Regions from separate parts of the Clostridium estertheticum genome, predicted to be linked through region 1. Evidence: riboswitches for the same ligand, from Rfam matches in the RefSeq annotation. Region 1 holds a riboswitch; the other holds the start of a gene.
What was found. A riboswitch is a leader RNA that binds a small molecule or an ion and turns the genes downstream of it on or off. The one in region 1 is predicted to bind cyclic di-AMP.
Positions count from the first base shown of each region.

Region 2: another riboswitch for cyclic di-AMP. It lies ahead of A7L45_RS21025 (cell wall hydrolase); the one in region 1 lies ahead of A7L45_RS08900 (cell wall hydrolase).

Region 1 covers NZ_CP015756.1:1,925,064-1,933,451, reverse strand. The annotation lists gene A7L45_RS08910 (hypothetical protein) at 1-404, opposite strand, end outside; gene A7L45_RS08905 (polysaccharide deacetylase family protein) at 757-1,596, shown strand; cyclic di-AMP (ydaO/yuaA leader) riboswitch at 2,053-2,181, shown strand; gene A7L45_RS08900 (cell wall hydrolase) at 2,179-2,829, shown strand; gene A7L45_RS08895 (amino acid permease) at 3,151-4,527, shown strand; gene A7L45_RS08890 (BRcat domain-containing protein) at 4,707-5,117, opposite strand; gene A7L45_RS24055 (DnaJ domain-containing protein) at 5,148-5,813, opposite strand; gene A7L45_RS08880 (DUF5685 family protein) at 5,813-6,631, opposite strand; gene dnaK (molecular chaperone DnaK) at 6,672-8,388, opposite strand, start outside.
Region 2 covers NZ_CP015756.1:4,531,286-4,539,673, reverse strand. The annotation lists gene A7L45_RS21040 (tetratricopeptide repeat protein) at 1-830, shown strand, start outside; gene trxA (thioredoxin) at 1,054-1,371, shown strand; gene A7L45_RS21030 (NAD(P)/FAD-dependent oxidoreductase) at 1,584-2,453, shown strand; gene A7L45_RS21025 (cell wall hydrolase) at 2,550-3,107, opposite strand; cyclic di-AMP (ydaO/yuaA leader) riboswitch at 3,110-3,233, opposite strand; gene A7L45_RS21020 (hypothetical protein) at 3,308-4,330, opposite strand; gene cdaA (diadenylate cyclase CdaA) at 4,566-5,411, shown strand; gene A7L45_RS21010 (CdaR family protein) at 5,384-6,679, shown strand; gene A7L45_RS21005 (NAD(P)/FAD-dependent oxidoreductase) at 6,660-8,258, shown strand.

The DNA.
Region 1 (8,388 bases):
ATTAGTTTAATCCTAGATGACATCTGCTTCTTTTGAGCAGGGTCAAAATAATTATACGAAAAAGGTTTTCCATCATTTATAATTTTCTCAAAAATATAATTTACAAGTAAACTATTCTCTTTTTCATCTAGGTACAAATTATAATCTCGTTTTAGAATTTCTGTAGTAAACCTAGAAAACTTTTCAAAAGAAACCCCTGTATCATTAAAATTATTTTCTTCTATAAATAATCTTAACGATGCTACTACTATGTACCCCATATCAATAAAATTATATTTACCTTCCTGAAATAGGTCTAAAGATATCTCCCTAATCTTAAAAAAAGGATAATACTTTTTTAGGTTTTGCATTCTTTCATTATGTTCACTTATTATCTCATCCATAAAATCAAATTCATTATTCAAAATCTATCCACTCCTGATTTATATCTATTAATATAACTACACTCCCATATATTTCCTCAAACATAAGGTTCTTCCTTTCTTAGATCGTATATAATCTACTTATATTATAAATCATATGGTTATTTTTTTCATTAATAATTATATATATGTTTTAAGTGACCCCTAAAGACAATATATGATTTTGGAATCAAATAAAAATCTACTAGTAAATAATCTTTTGGATGTGGATAACTTCCGTTTATGACATAAAAATGACATTTTAGGAAGTTTTACTTGTATTATGGTTTTTTATAATGCATTATGTATATAAAGCTTGTTAAAATTCAAATAATGAAATGATTGGTGATAAATTGTGATAAATCTTGAAAAAAGAAAAAAAAGAAGAATAAGAAAAAGAATAAGATTTGGTTTAATAATATCAGTTATAGTTGTTCTGTCATGTTTAATATTTTATATTAATAGCAATAGTAAAGTAAAGAAAGTCTCTCCTACTAATGCAGAAAACAGCTTAAAAAAAAGTGTAGCAACACCAAAAAAAGTGACTTTAAAACCAAAGTTAAAATCACCAACTGCAGATTTTTATAAACATATTTATAAGTCAGATGGACATAAAATAGCCTATCTTTCTTTTGATGATGGACCTTCTGCCAACAATACTCCTTTGATTTTAAAGACTTTAGATAAATATAATATAAAGGCAACTTTTTTTATAGTGGGTAATATGGCAATAAAATATCCTGATTTGGTAAAGAAAGAATTAGCAGATGGACACTCCATTGGTAACCATTCATATTCACATAATTATAAGTATCTTTACTCTAACACTAACACTTTTATGAGTGATATTAACAAATGTGATACTATATTGAAATCAATCCTTGGTAGTAATTTCAGTACTAAATTAGTGAGATTTCCAGGTGGGTCATTTGGTGGCAAACTAGAACCTTTTAGAGAATCACTTAATAGTGCTGGATACAATTATGTTGATTGGAATGATTTAACTGGTGATGCAGAGGGACAAAATATTCCAGTATCTAAATTACTAAGTAACCTAAAAAAGAATACTGAGGGAAAAGACCATGTAGTCATTTTAATGCATGATTTCTTTACAAAGTCAACAACTGCCCAAGCATTACCACAAGTTATTGAATATTTAAAATCTCAAAAATATTCATTTAAAACACTTAATTAAATGATACTATAAAAGATAGAGCCCATGGATAATATTTATCCATGGGCTCTATTTCCGTTAGTAATTTCAGTTTTACAAAAAGTTCACACTTAACATTTAGTTAATACTAAATGTTAAAATACAATATTTAACTGATAAGAAGATATTACAAATAATTAAAATAAGCTTCAATCCATAACTACTAACAATTAGAAAGGTATTACGAAATTAAAAAAATTAAAATAATAGCCGCAGGTTAGCAATCGGAGAATATTTTTAGCTCCTTTTTAATATGTTAACAATTATTGAATGATTACCCATATATTTAAGTTTTATAGTGTATGATAACGGTTTCAAATAGTACTTAATCCCCCTTGTGGTAAGGATAGGAGAAAACATATTATTTACTTTTTCTACATAAATCCGGTGTAAATCTTTAAATAACCCAAATTGACATTTTTTACGAGCTGTATTATTATATCAGAGTAGCCGAATCTTCTAAAAGAAGTACCGGGGATTTAATTTTGGGGTGAAACTTAATTCACAAAGTGGGGTACCTCTACCCTAACCCGTCAACTAACCTGGAAGGCATTAGGAGGAATAATGATTAAATTTAAAAAACACAAATCAATTTTTTTAGCATCAGCATTAACAATTGGTATTTCAATAATTTCATCACAAAATATATTTGCAGCTACCTTGACAACTAGAAATTATACTGTGAAAAGTGGAGATACTTTATCTAAAATAGCACAAAAATATAAGGAATCATTAACTACGCTAAGGAAAGATAATAACAAATGGAATGATTCTATTTTTCCTGGACAAGTTCTCAAGGTTTCAGGGACAACTAGCGTTACTGTAAAAAAAACTGTACCTAGTTTAAAGGCTGCAGCACCAAGCACAAAAAAATACACAGCAAGCGATTTGAACTTACTAGCTAGATTAATAACTGCAGAAGCAGGAGGAGAATCATATATTGCTCAAGTTGCTGTGGGTGCAGTAGTTATGAATAGAGTTAAGAGCAGCGAATTCCCCAATTCGATTAGTGCTGTAATTAATCAAAAATATAACGGTTCTTATCAATTTACCTGTGTACAAAATGGCAACATTAAAAGACCTGCACCTGCAAGCGATGTTAAAGCTGCACTTGCTGCAATTAATGGAACTAATCCAATAAAAAATGCATTGTTTTTTAATAATGGCGTTAAAAAATCAGGTTCCATAAAAATTGGTAATATGATATTTATGTAGTCTATAAAATAAAAATTCTTTTTATACTAAATCATAATCTACCCCCTAGAGTGGACAGTAATATGCTCCCTTTAAAGTAAACAGATTAAACAATAAAAATCTGTTTACTTTAAAGGGAGCATTTATATATATATAATAATAAAACCTATATCCATATACCGTCTCCATATGTGGTAAAATAGTTTATGACATTAGGAAACACTTTTTTCGGAGGCTAAAGTTATTTTTGAATTATAATAAAAAATGATTCCTCTGAATTTTAGATATATAAATGGACGCGTATTTCCAAATAAACTTTATTTATTGAGGAGGACATATGTTATGAGTACCACAAATAAAGAGTTAAATCGAAGCAAACTACATAGAAATTTAAAAAATCGACATATCCAAATGATTGCACTTGGAGGTGCTATCGGAACAGGACTTTTCTACGGGTCTGGGACTACTATTAAAATGGCTGGACCAGCAATTTCATTTGCTTATGTTATTGGTGGGATTATCATTTACTTGATTATGCGTGGCCTGGGAGAAATGTCTGTTCATAATCCTGTATCTGGTTCATTTAGTTATTATGCGAATGAATATTGGGGGGAATTCCCAGGATTCTTTTCAGGCTGGAACTATTGGTTTAATTATATAGTTGTCAGCATGGCAGAATTATCAGTAGTCGGTATTTATGTTAATTATTGGTTCCCAAACATACCAATATGGATATCAAGTGCTATCTTTTTATTAGTAATTACATTAATTAATATTGCTAGTGTTAAAGCTTATGGTGAAATTGAATTCTGGTTTACAATTATTAAAGTTGTAGCAATCATTTTAATGATTGGTTTTGGTATATTTATTGTGTTATTTGGAATAGGAAATCATGGAATAGCTACAGGCATCAGTAATCTTTGGACACATGGCGGTTTCATGCCAAATGGAATCTGGGGTGTTCTCACTTCACTAGTAGTTGTTGTATTTTCTTTTGGTGGAGTTGAACTAATAGGCATCACTGCTGGAGAGGCTGATAATCCATCGATAACTATACCTAAGGCAATAAATCAGGTTGTATATAGAATACTTATATTCTATGTAGGTGCACTATTAATTTTGATGTGTCTTTACCCTTGGAACATGGTAGGTACACAAGGCAGCCCATTCGTTTTAATTTTTTCTAAAATGGGTATAGCAGGTGCTGCTACAATCTTAAATTTTGTAGTTTTAACGGCTGCACTTTCAGCTTATAACAGTGGCCTATACAGTAATGGTCGTATGCTTTACAGTCTCGCACTTCAAGGAAATGCCCCAAAAATACTTGCAAAAGTCAGTAAAAGAGGTACTCCCTATGTTGGAATACTTGTTTCCTCATTATTTACAGCAATAGCAGTTATATTAAATTTTCTAATACCAGGTAAGGTATTTCTATATTTAATATCAATTGCAACTATCGCAGGAATACTCAACTGGACAATGATTATGATTACTCAAATTAAATTTAGAAATAAAATTGGTCCAGTCGAAGTTGAAAAGCTTGAATTTAAGCTTCCGTTCTTTCCTTATTCAAATTATATTTCCATAGCATTTATGGCTATGATTGTAATACTTATGGCTTTCTTACCTGATTTTGTATATGCATTATACTTGTGTCCAGTTTGGGTTATAATATTGTATATTGCTTATATGATTAAAAAAAAGACTGCAAACAAATAAAATGCCTTTGTGCAACATTTTATTTGTTCCAATCTAATCTAACAGAACCTTCTTTTTAAACTACACTATTGGTACCGATCTTTTATTATTTTAAAACATTTTTAATTTTAATAATGGACACTTCATTCATTCCCATTTCCATAAGTTTCTTAATCATATGTAACTAAACTTAAATTTATCTACCCTAAAATTCGCAGTTCAAACTCCTTATTGCAACTGGGACATTTTACTGTATGTTTTCCCCTCAATCGTTTCAAACGAAGCATCTTCTTGCAATGTGGACATTTGCGAAAACGATGTGTTTTAATCTCTTTAATTCTTCGAATCTCAAAAGCCCCTTTTGATTTAATAGGTTTAAAAAATTTCATAAATTTTTCATTTTCCATGTTTCTTTTGTAAACATTTCGAGACAATGCTCTAAAAACAATCCAAATTAAAATAGCAAACATAATTCCTCTTATAATAGTAGAATTGATAAAAGCATTCGCAACTATCAAAACAAAATATAGAGCAATCAAAGCAAGGTACAATTGATCTGTACCATATCTTCCATACATAAATTGTGCTAACTTGTTTTTAAAATTTCCCATTCTATTCACTCCTTATTAATATTTTCGTCATCAGCACCCACAGAACAGTTTCGCTAAACAAAGACCTAAGCATATCCTATTTAAACTTATTGTTGGCATGCCAAAGTCCTGACTCTGCTGCTGATACGCACGACCACCATTTTGTATTTGATTTAATAATCTTTGATATTCAAGATTGTTTGGTTCCATTTGCACTGCTGTTTTTGCGTGATTTAGTGTTGTAATTGTGTTGCCTAAACCGGAATTTACAATTGCGCTGTAATAATACCACTTTGCATTCCTAGTTGTGATAGCCTCCAGAACATTAAGTGCTTCGTTAAAGTATCCTGCATTCAAATAGCTATCAACCGAATCAAATTCGGAATATTCATGTTTTTGCCTTTGACCACCACTGAAAGAACCAAATCCTTCAAAAGGGTTGAAGTCTCTAAATGGATCTTCTCCTCCATAAGAACTGTTCCTATTACCGTATGAACTTTGCTCACTGTAATCTCCGCCGCTACTGTTTTGGGTAGTTTTCCCTCTTTTTATCTGTTCGTAAGCAGCGTTAATCTCACTCATTTTTCTTGTGGCATCAGCATCTCCTTGATTCAAGTCTGGATGGTATTTTTTCGCTAGTTTGCGATAAGCTTTAGTAATTTCTTCTTTTGAATCATTTGAAGAAACTCCAAGCACTTCGTAAGGATCTGATATCATTATTTGTGCACCCCTTTTGTCTTGTTTTTTTCTGCTTCATACTTTGACCAGACACCTGAATATAGAATATTTTCAATTAATCCCTTATTTTGATCAATTGGTAACCTTTTATAATTTTCAATACAGTCAGCCATAAGCAGATTTAAAATATCATAAAATTCTTCAGATGATGACATCATCATCGGATTATATCGCTCATTTTTTATATCAGACTTTAAATCCATACAACCATCCATTATATAAATAAATTTGCCAAGTGATGTTCCAAATGTTCGTAATTTATCCGCATATTCATCTTCCCTTAAAACGAAAATTTCGCCCATTAGTTCCCCAAAACATTTTGCAGGAACATCAGGGTTAAGCTCTCCTGATTTTTCTAATTCATAAAGCTCGCAAAGACACTTGCAAATTACCTTGCATTGATTTGGATATTGCCTTTCAATACGCTTATATTGACGTTCAAACAGTTTTGCCGCACTTAGTGAGAGTATATTTTTATCATCTGTCCAATCGTCAAGAAACTTGTAATAGGCAAGTACAACATTCATGTCAGCACCATACCCTATTATTTCATTATGGCAATATTCATGTGGCTTCAAAGGATGGATGATGCATCTCTCAGTTTGCATTTGTGTATCAGTCTTATAAAGTGCTGAAAGAAACAAAACAAGAAAAGTCATGTCATAAGTAAGTGTGAAACGGCTTGTTATTCCGTGACGTGTTCCTAGTGTCTTACATAATCCGCAATAAAATGCTCTATATTGTTGTTTTTCTTCAATTGTTAACTTATCCTCATTCACCACTACATAACCAAACATACTCTTCACCCGCCTTATTTATATACTTCACCTACAACTTTTATTTTTCATTATTACTTGTGGTATCTGAAATATCATCATGTGGACCTTTCTGATCCATTTCTTCTAACACTTTGGATAACTCATTTACAGCTTCAACCATTTGAGTTTTATCTTTGCTCTTCAATGCTTTCTTGGTGTTTTTAACAGATTCTTTTATCACTAAGCTATCATTTTTATCAAGCTTTTTCATAACTACTGATGCCTTATAAATTAACTGTTCCGCCTGATCTTTTATTGTGGCTTCTTCTTTATTTTTTGCATCCTCGCTAGAAAACTGCTTTGCATCAAGAATAGCTTGATCAATTTCAGACTGACTAAGGTTTGAAGTAGCAGTAATATTAATATTTTGTTCTTTGCCAGTTCCCAAATCTTTTGCAGATACATTTACAATACCATTTGCATCAATACTAAATGATACCTCAATTTGTGGCACTCCTCTTAATGCACGGCGAATACCTTTTAGTTTAAATTTACCTAATGTTTTATTATGAGATGCCATTTCACGTTCGCCCTGCAAAACATGAATTTCAACAGATGTTTGAAAATTACCGCTTGTAGTGAAAACTTGGCTCCTTTTTATTGGAAGAGTTGTGTTACGATCAATAATTCTTGAAAAAACTCCTCCCATAGTTTCGATCCCTAAAGAAAGTGGTGTTACATCCAAAAGTAATAAGCCTTTTACAACACCTACAAGGACTCCACCTTGAAATGCAGCACCCATAGCAACACATTCATCAGGATTAATACCTTTAAACGGTTCTTTGCCTATAAACTTTTTAACGCTCGCTTGCACTGCTGGAATACGACTAGACCCTCCCACAAGTAAAACCTTGCTGATTTCTGATATACTGAGCCCAGAATCACGCATTGCTTGATGCATCGGATCCATTGTGGCCTCCACAAGTTTCATTGTAAGTTCATCAAATTTTGCCCTTGTTAATGTAATATTCATATGTACTGGACCTGACTTATTTGAAGTGATAAAGGGAAGATTTACCTCAGTTGATGTCATACCGCTCAGTTCAACTTTTGCTATTTCTGCCGCTTCCTTTACACGTTGCATAGCAGTAGGGTCTTTCTTAATATTAAAATGGTTTTCCTTTTTAAATTCATCTGCAAGATAATCAACCACGCAGCTATCAAAATCATCACCGCCTAAACGATTATTTCCTGCAGTAGCAAGTACTTCAATAACTCCATTATTGATATCAAGAATAGACACATCAAATGTGCCTCCTCCGAAATCGTACACAATGACTTTTTGAGGTGTTTCTTTATCTACACCATAAGCAACTGCGGCAGCTGTTGGCTCGTTAATGATTCGTTGTACATTTAATCCAGCAATTTTACCTGCATCTTTAGTTGCTTGCCTTTGTGCATCTGTGAAATATGCAGGTACTGTAATTACAGCATCACTTACAGTTTCGCCCAGATAGCTTTCTGCATCAGTTTTAAGTTTTTGAAGTATCATTGCAGAAAGTTCTTGTGGTGAATACTTCTTACCATCAATATTAGCCCTGTAGTCACTTCCCATTTCACGCTTTATGGAACTTATTGTACGCTCATGATTGGTAACTATCTGATGTTTTGCAGGCTCACCTATTAAACGTTCACCCGTTTTAGAAAATGCAATTATGGATGGAGTTGTGCGACCACCCTCTGCATTAGGGATTATGACAGCCTCCCCCCCTTCCATTACAGCCACACAAGAATTT
Region 2 (8,388 bases), 2.2 Mb from region 1:
TTATAAAAGTAGACAAGAAGAATGCCGAGGCGAGTATTAACAAGCAGACATTAATAAAATATGGAAGTTTAAAGAGAAAAATAAATTATGTGAAAATAGGTGCAGTTACCGCGAGTATATTATTAATTATAACTGTGATATTTATAGGCAAAAACAACATTTACAATATAAAACATATTTCAACAATGGGTGCGCAAAAACTACAAAGTGGAATCTTATTAATAAAGGGAAATGACAAATTAGTAGAAATTAAAAAGAACACTAATTTAGATAAATTGGGTACAAAAGTGGTAGGAAATAAAGTGCAAAAACTTGAACAATTCCCACGAGAACAATTTAAGATAAGCATAGAGAATAACAATATGGAGCAAATAGTTTCATATGTTAATAGATGGAACAAAGCTGATTTAGGTATGAATGATAAGTTACTTATGGTAAAAGGTGAAGAAATTATAAAAAAAGAGGGAGTATTATACTTTTATAATAAAGGTGTAGGTTATACAAAGGATAAAGAGTATACTAAAGCTCAAAAGTATTTCTTATACGCATTACCATATTCTAAAGGGGATTATTTACAAGAACATATACTTTACATGTTAGCAGTAAGTTATAAAGCTAGTTCTGACTTTCAAAATGCTGTTAAATACTATGAGTTTGTTTTAAAACAATTTCCTAGTGGAAGTTACACCGAGGAAGTCTTATATAATTTAGTTTTAATAAACAAAGATGTAGATTCAAATAAAGCAAAACTTTATGCTGAAAAATTAGTAGAACAATTTCCGGATTCGTTATATAAAAACTCGATAGTAAAGAAAATATTGGGTATATAAAAATAAATGACATAACAAAGGTGTAATAGACATCTTTAAGATTTACTTTGGGTATACTAATTTTAAAATATGTAACACAAATTTCATAACCCTGTTACACATTTTAAAAATATCGATATAGAAGAAGTCAATTTGCAATATTATTGACTAGTAACAGTATAAGGTATACAATAATAACAATATAAACATACCCTAGCGGGGTATAATAAATGGAGGTAATAATATGATAAAAGAAGTTAATGATATAAATTTTAATGAAGAAATAGGAAATTCAGATAACATAGTTGTAGTTGATTTTTGGGCACCTTGGTGTGGACCTTGTAAAATGTTAAGTCCAGTAATTGAAGAATTAGCAAAAGAAATGGGGACAAATGTTAAATTTGCTAAAATAAATGTGGATGAAAGTCCTATAACTGCATCAACATACAAAATTTCAAGTATTCCAACAGTTATGGTATTTAATAAAGATTCTGTTAAAGAAACATTAGTAGGATTTAGACCAAAAGCTGAGCTTAAGAAAGTAATAGAGAAAAATTTATAAAATTTTAAATACCATCAAGGCATAATAGTACTTAGAAAAAAATAAAACAATAAAATAACATATATAGTTAGTAAAGTATTTTGGAGATAGATAATTTAAATTTTTATAATTTAAATAAATATCTCCATTTTTAAAGGTTTGGAATATTTACTAATGATAAAGATAAACTGTTAATTATTGTGTATCAAAGAAAAACAAGAGGAGGAGAAAGTATGAGCGAGAGATATGATATAGCTATAATTGGAACAGGTCCAGCAGGGCTAGAGGCGGCAATTAATGCTAAAATAAGAAATAAAAACATAGTAATCTTTGGGAATAAAGATCTGAGTCCTAAATTAACAAAAGCGGCAAAGGTAAATAATTATTTAGGCCTTTATAACCTTACGGGAACTGAGCTTAAAAACAAATTTGCAGATCATATCAAGGATATGGGTGTAAAGATTGTAAATGAAAAAATAAACAATGTTTATGCTATGGGGGATTATTTTGCTCTGATGGTAAATGAAAAAGTATATGAGGCTAAAGCTATAATATTAGCTACAGGTATAGAATATACTAAGCCATTAATAGGGGAAGAAGAATTCTTAGGAAAAGGAGTAGGATATTGTGCTACCTGTGATGCTCCATTATATAAGGGGAAAACAGTTGTTATAGTTGGTTATAATAAAGAAAGCGTCGAAGAAGCTAATTATGTAAGTGAGTTAAGTGGAAAAACATATTATATACCAATGTATAAAGGTGAATATAATTTAAATGAAAATGTAGAAATTATAAATAACAAGCCTTTAAAAATAGTTGGAGATGATGTGGTTACTAAGATGATTTTAGATCAAGGTGAAATAGCTACAGATGGTATTTTTATGTTAAGAGACAGCGTATCTCCGAGTCAATTAGTACCAGGTATTGAGATTGAGAATGGTCATATAAAGGTCGATAGAGATATGAAAACAAGTATAGATGGATGTTATGCAGCAGGAGATTGTACTGGCACACCATATCAATATATGAAATCTGCAGGAGAAGGTTTAGTAGCAGCATTATCTGCTGTTTCTTATGTGGATAAGTTACATGTAAATAAATAGAAATATAAATGAATTTTAATTTATCAATATAATTAATAAAACCAGGTAGTTAGCGAAAGTTAACTGTCTGGTTTTAATTTTAGAATTTATATTTTTTTATTTAACTACAAAGAAAACGTGATTTCCTATTGTCTTTATATTCGTTTTGTTTATACTTTTCATCCATCCTGAAGTAGCTATTTCGGGATTATAATAGAAAACAGCATTATAAGTAGGATCTTTACCCTTTAATGCATCTAGTACTGCAGTGTAACAGGCTGAATCAGGGATAACATTTGATTTGCCATTGTGATATACCTTTCCATTTTTAACACAAGAGAAAGCATTCTTTTGATTAATAACACCGGAAATAGATTTTGGGAAATGACTATCACTAGCACGATTTAATATAACTGATGCTACGGCAAGTTTGCCACTATCAGGCTCGCCACAACTCTCAGCATATACAACTTGAGACATTAAATAAATATCATTATCGGTAATACAAATTGAGCTATTTGACTTATTAAATACTTCTACTGCCTCTACTTGTTCATTATATAAATCTTTACTTTCTGATCCAAATGAATACAAATGTTCACCACTTACGCTTAAACTAGGAAATGCTAAAAATAATGTTAGCATCATACATGATAAAAAAGTAAGCTTTTTCATATTTTTTCTCTCCTTTTGCCTGCGGAGTTAGCTGACGGGTTCGGGAAAGGTTTAACCTACACAATTAGTGATTCACCCCAGATGCTTGGTTCCTCCGCGTATTTTTTACTTCGGCTAATATAGTATTACCTATAGTGTGAAAATAATACATTAATATTTTATTATATAACATAAAGCAGTGTAAAATGAATAATATAGACTTATTGATTTTTTAGATCAGTATAGGATTTAATATAATTAGCATATGAAGTTTCTACGTCCTTAAATAGTTTATTAGACGAAGTATATAAAGATTCCAATACTTTCGGAGTTATCGATGCATTTGAAGTTTTAGAATTTTCATTTGTCATAGCAATTTTGAAATCACTTAAGTAACTTTCGTATTTATCTAATAAAATTTTGAAGGATTCATAAGTGGGAATTGCGGAGGTAGGAACAGTTAAAATTTTAAATGTACTTTTAAGATTGTTTAGTTTTGAGAAATCATCATCAACTAGTTTTGAAAGATTATAATAGGACATCTCTTTTTTTCTCACTTTTATTGTATATGAGTAAAGATTACTTTTAATATTTAAGAAATCAGTGGATAGACCATCAATATCACTTATAAATTCTTGGTTTTGACGTGACTTAAGAACTGTTTCCTTTTTTATCATTACAGCGGTATCACTGTAATCAAGAATATTATCAATGAAAGTTAAAGAGATTTTTGGCAGTGATATTGAAGCATTATGAACATCTATTAATGAATAAAAATTTATGCAGTCATTTCTAAAAGTTTTAAGATTCTCCATAGACGTTTCTACATCATTTCCAGAAGGATTATTTAAAATTGCTAAAGTCTGTCTATATATTAATAAATTTTTATCTAGGCCAGATTTTAAATTATCGTTATCTTTTTTATATTTAGTAGTAGGCTGTGAATTTGATAAATTAGCTTTAAAGACAGATAAATCATTAATAATTTTAGGTAATTGTTTTTTTGCATAGTCAACATCTATTGTTTTATTGCTATTAAATTGGGATACATTTTTATTGACATCATTTATACCGTTAATGTTGGTTATTAAAGTGGTTTTATAGGAACTATATACATTAGTTATAGATGAATAGTGACAAATCAAGAAAATACCTATGGAGAGCAAAATAGTTGATAAAAAAATTATTAGTTTAAGGTTTTTTCTCTTGTTACTAGTATTTATAATATTTTTATTTATACCCAAAATAATTCACTCCTTCAATAATTTCATTATATTCTTATATTAATATGATACATATATTATTCTAGTTAAATTGCAGAATTATACTATTTTAAATTTAAAAGTATTATACATTTAATATAATAAATTTTAACATAGGCTTAATTGTTACAATAAAATTAACTTATAATATGTACTAATAAAGCAAAGCATAGTGTATAATTGGAAGTAAGAGTTTTAGTAGAGGGGTGTGAGCTTTATGGAAGTATATAAGTTGATTATGAACACGATCAAAAATATAAGTGTATATTCAATTCTAGATATACTAGTGGTGGCTTTTATATTTTACAAAAGTTACATGCTAATGAAGGAAACAAGAGCTATACAGTTATTAAAAGGAATTATTTTTATTTTTGTACTTATTCCAATAAGTCAGTTTCTTAATTTAACAGTATTAAACTGGATATTAAACAAAACAATAACAATTGGTGTTTTAACTATTGTTATCATCTTTCAACCAGAGATAAGAAGAGCCTTAGAGCATATTGGAAGAACGGCTTTTGCTGATAAGCACATATTTGAAGATGAAGAGGTAATGGAGAAGGTTATAACTGAAATTGTTAATGCTGTTGAAATATTATCGAAAAGCAAAACAGGTGCACTAATAGTAATAGAACAAAGAACAGGTATTGGGGAAATAATTAAAACAGGAAATACTCTAGATGCTGTAATATCTGCAGCCTTATTAGAAAATATATTTGTAGTTAACACTCCCCTTCATGATGGAGCTACAGTAATAAGAAATGATAGAATAATAGCTGCAGGGTGTTTTCTGCCTTTAACTAATAGTGATAAAATAAGCAAAAAGCTTGGAACAAGGCATAGAGCAGCAATAGGAGTAACAGAAACTTCAGATGCTTTAACAATAATAGTATCAGAAGAAACAGGCACTATTTCTCTTGCAATGAATGGAAGATTAATGAGAAACTATGACAAGGATAAGCTTAAAAATGTACTTGTTCAAATAATAAAGAGAAGACAAACTAAAAAAGTAACATTAAAGGAGAGAGTAAAGGCATGGATAAAGAACGGAAAGAACAATTAATAATTAAAATTTGCTGTGTAATAGCTGCCTTTGCGCTATGGCTTTTCATAACAGGAACGGAAAATCCGTTGACTGCTTACAAAATTAAAAATGTACCTGTAACAATGTTAAATAGCGACGTATTAACTAAGTCAAATCTTGTTTTAGTTTCAGGACAAGATTTAACAACATCCCTAAATATTAAAGGAGCCAATACTAGCATACTTCTGGCTATGAAAGCATCTGATTTTACGGTGGTTGCAGACTTAGGCGCATATGCGCTTAAAAGTGGAGAATATAAGATACCTATTGAAATAAAAAAAAGTCCAGATAATATAAATGTGGTAAATAGCGATGGTCTTTTTATAACAATACAGTTAGATGAACTTACTAAGAAAAAGTTGCCTATAAATGTAAATGTAAGTGGAAAACCTAAAGAAGGTTTTTACGCATCAAAGCCAGAGCTATCATCAGATTATGCTACGGTATCAGGCGGTTCAAAGGTTATAAGTGAAGTGAAAAAAATAGTGATTGACGAAAATATACAAGGTTTGGAATCAAATACATCGAAAGAATACAAGCTTAAAGCGGTAGATGAATCGGGAAAAGAAATAAAAGATGTTGTTGTAAGTCCAGCCTATATCAATGTTAAAACTCTTGTAAAAAAGACAAAATCCGTAGAGGTTACTGTGAAAACTGCAGGAAGTTTAGATGCTAAGTATACGTTAGGAAGCATAAAGGCTGTACCGGATACAGTAGATATAACAGGGAGCTTAGCTGAACTTGATAATCTGAAATACTTAAACACAGAAGAGGTTGATTTAAGTAAAATAACTAAGAGTACAACCGTTGAAGCAAAGGTTATAATTCCAAAAGGATTAAATTTGGTCGGTGGGGATGCTATGGTTAAGGTTCAAGTTAATTTAAGTAGTCCAAATGCATCAAGTGGAGCAGCTACGACAGAAAAGGTAGACAAGACAGTTCAAAAGGATTTAAGTTTAGACATCAAGTACAATAATTTGGGTGAGACTTATTTAGCAACGTTAGATAGTAGTAAGACATCAATATCGGTTTCCGGATTAGAATCAGTTATTAATAATCTGGATTTAAATAATTTTTCCGCGAAAGTAGATTTAACAGGTTTAACAGAGGGCAAACAAAGCGTGAAAGTAATTGTGTCTATGCCAAAAGGAGTAACTTTAGTATCACACAACCCGGATAAAATAGGAGTAACTATTACGAAAAAGCAAACGGAGGTACCAGTGAGCAATGACAATAAGAGTAAATAATATAACTTTAGATATAGATGAACCAATAGACGATTTAATGATAAAAGCTGCAAAATTAATGAGAGTTTCTGATAGTGAAATAAAGAAAATTAAAATAGCTAAAGAATCTATAGATGCTAGGAAAAAAAATAATATTAAGTTTAATTATGCCGTTAACATCACAATGGATAATGAAATAAATGTAGTCACGAGAGCGAACAATAAAGATGTTAAGCTTGAAGAAGACAAATACGAGGCTGAGTTTGAATTTGGAACTAAAAAAATGAAGCATAGACCAGTAATAGTAGGAATGGGACCAGCAGGAATGTTTGCTGGTATTCTTATGGCACAAAAGGGATATAAACCGTTAATTATCGAAAGAGGAGAAAAGGTAGAGAATAGAACAAAGACCATAAATAAATTTTGGACAAGAGCAGTATTAAATACAGAATCTAATGTGCAGTTTGGTGAAGGTGGAGCAGGGACTTTTTCAGACGGAAAGCTAACTACAAGAATAAAGGACACTAGGTGTGATTATATATTAGAAGAATTTGTAAAGGCGGGTGCACCAGAAGAAATAGTATATATTGGAAAACCTCATATAGGTACAGATGTGTTAAAAGACGTTGTGAAGAACATTCGTGAAACTATTATTAAGTTAGGCGGAGAAGTAAGATTTAACAGTAAACTTGAAGATATTAAGATTAAAGATGGAAAACTGCAGAGCTTAATAGTAAATGGAGAAGAAATACCCTGTGATAATTTAATTTTAGCACCGGGACATAGTTCAAGGGACACTTACGAAATGTTATATAAAAATGGCGTATCTATGTCTAGTAAACCATTTGCAGTAGGGGTTCGAATAGAGCATCCACAAGATATGATTAATGAAAATCAATATGGAAAATATGCAAGTCACCCGAGACTAAAAGCTGCAGATTACAAGCTTACTTATAAAAGTAGCAAATTGGGCAGAGCAGTATATAGTTTTTGTATGTGTCCAGGAGGAGCTGTAGTATCCGCAGCGTCAGAACAGGGAAAACTTGTAATAAATGGTATGAGTGAGTACAATAGAGATAAAAAAAATGCAAACTCAGCGATAGTTGTATCAGTAGGACCTAAAGACTTCGCCTCAGATAATCCACTGGCTGGCATTGAATTTCAAAGGTATTATGAGGGACTAGCATATAAGATAGGCGGAGAGAACTATAATGCACCAGTGCAATTAGTTGGTGATTTCCTTAAGGGCAATGTTAGTGATAAAATAGGGAGTATAAAGCCAAGTTATACACCTGGTTATAAATTAGCAGATCTTACTAACTGTTTACCTACTTATGTAACAGATACTATAAAAGAGGCTTTACCTAATTTTGAACATAAGATAAATGGGTTTTCAAGAAATGATGCAATACTTACTGGTATAGAAACAAGAACGTCTGCACCAGTAAGAATTGATAGAAATGAAGAGTTTCAAAGTATATCTTTAGAGGGGTTATACCCAGCAGGAGAAGGAGCTGGATATGCAGGTGGAATAATTTCTGCGGCAGTTGATGGATTAAAAATTGCTGAAAGTATAATGAAAAAATGGAAATGTGTATAATAATTTCTCTAAACTCTTGATTTTCCTTTATGAAGTTTGTTAAAATGGTACAGAAGATAAAAAATGCAAAACAGGAAACAATAATACACATCAGATAAATATTAAAGTTAATACATAATACAAAATATAT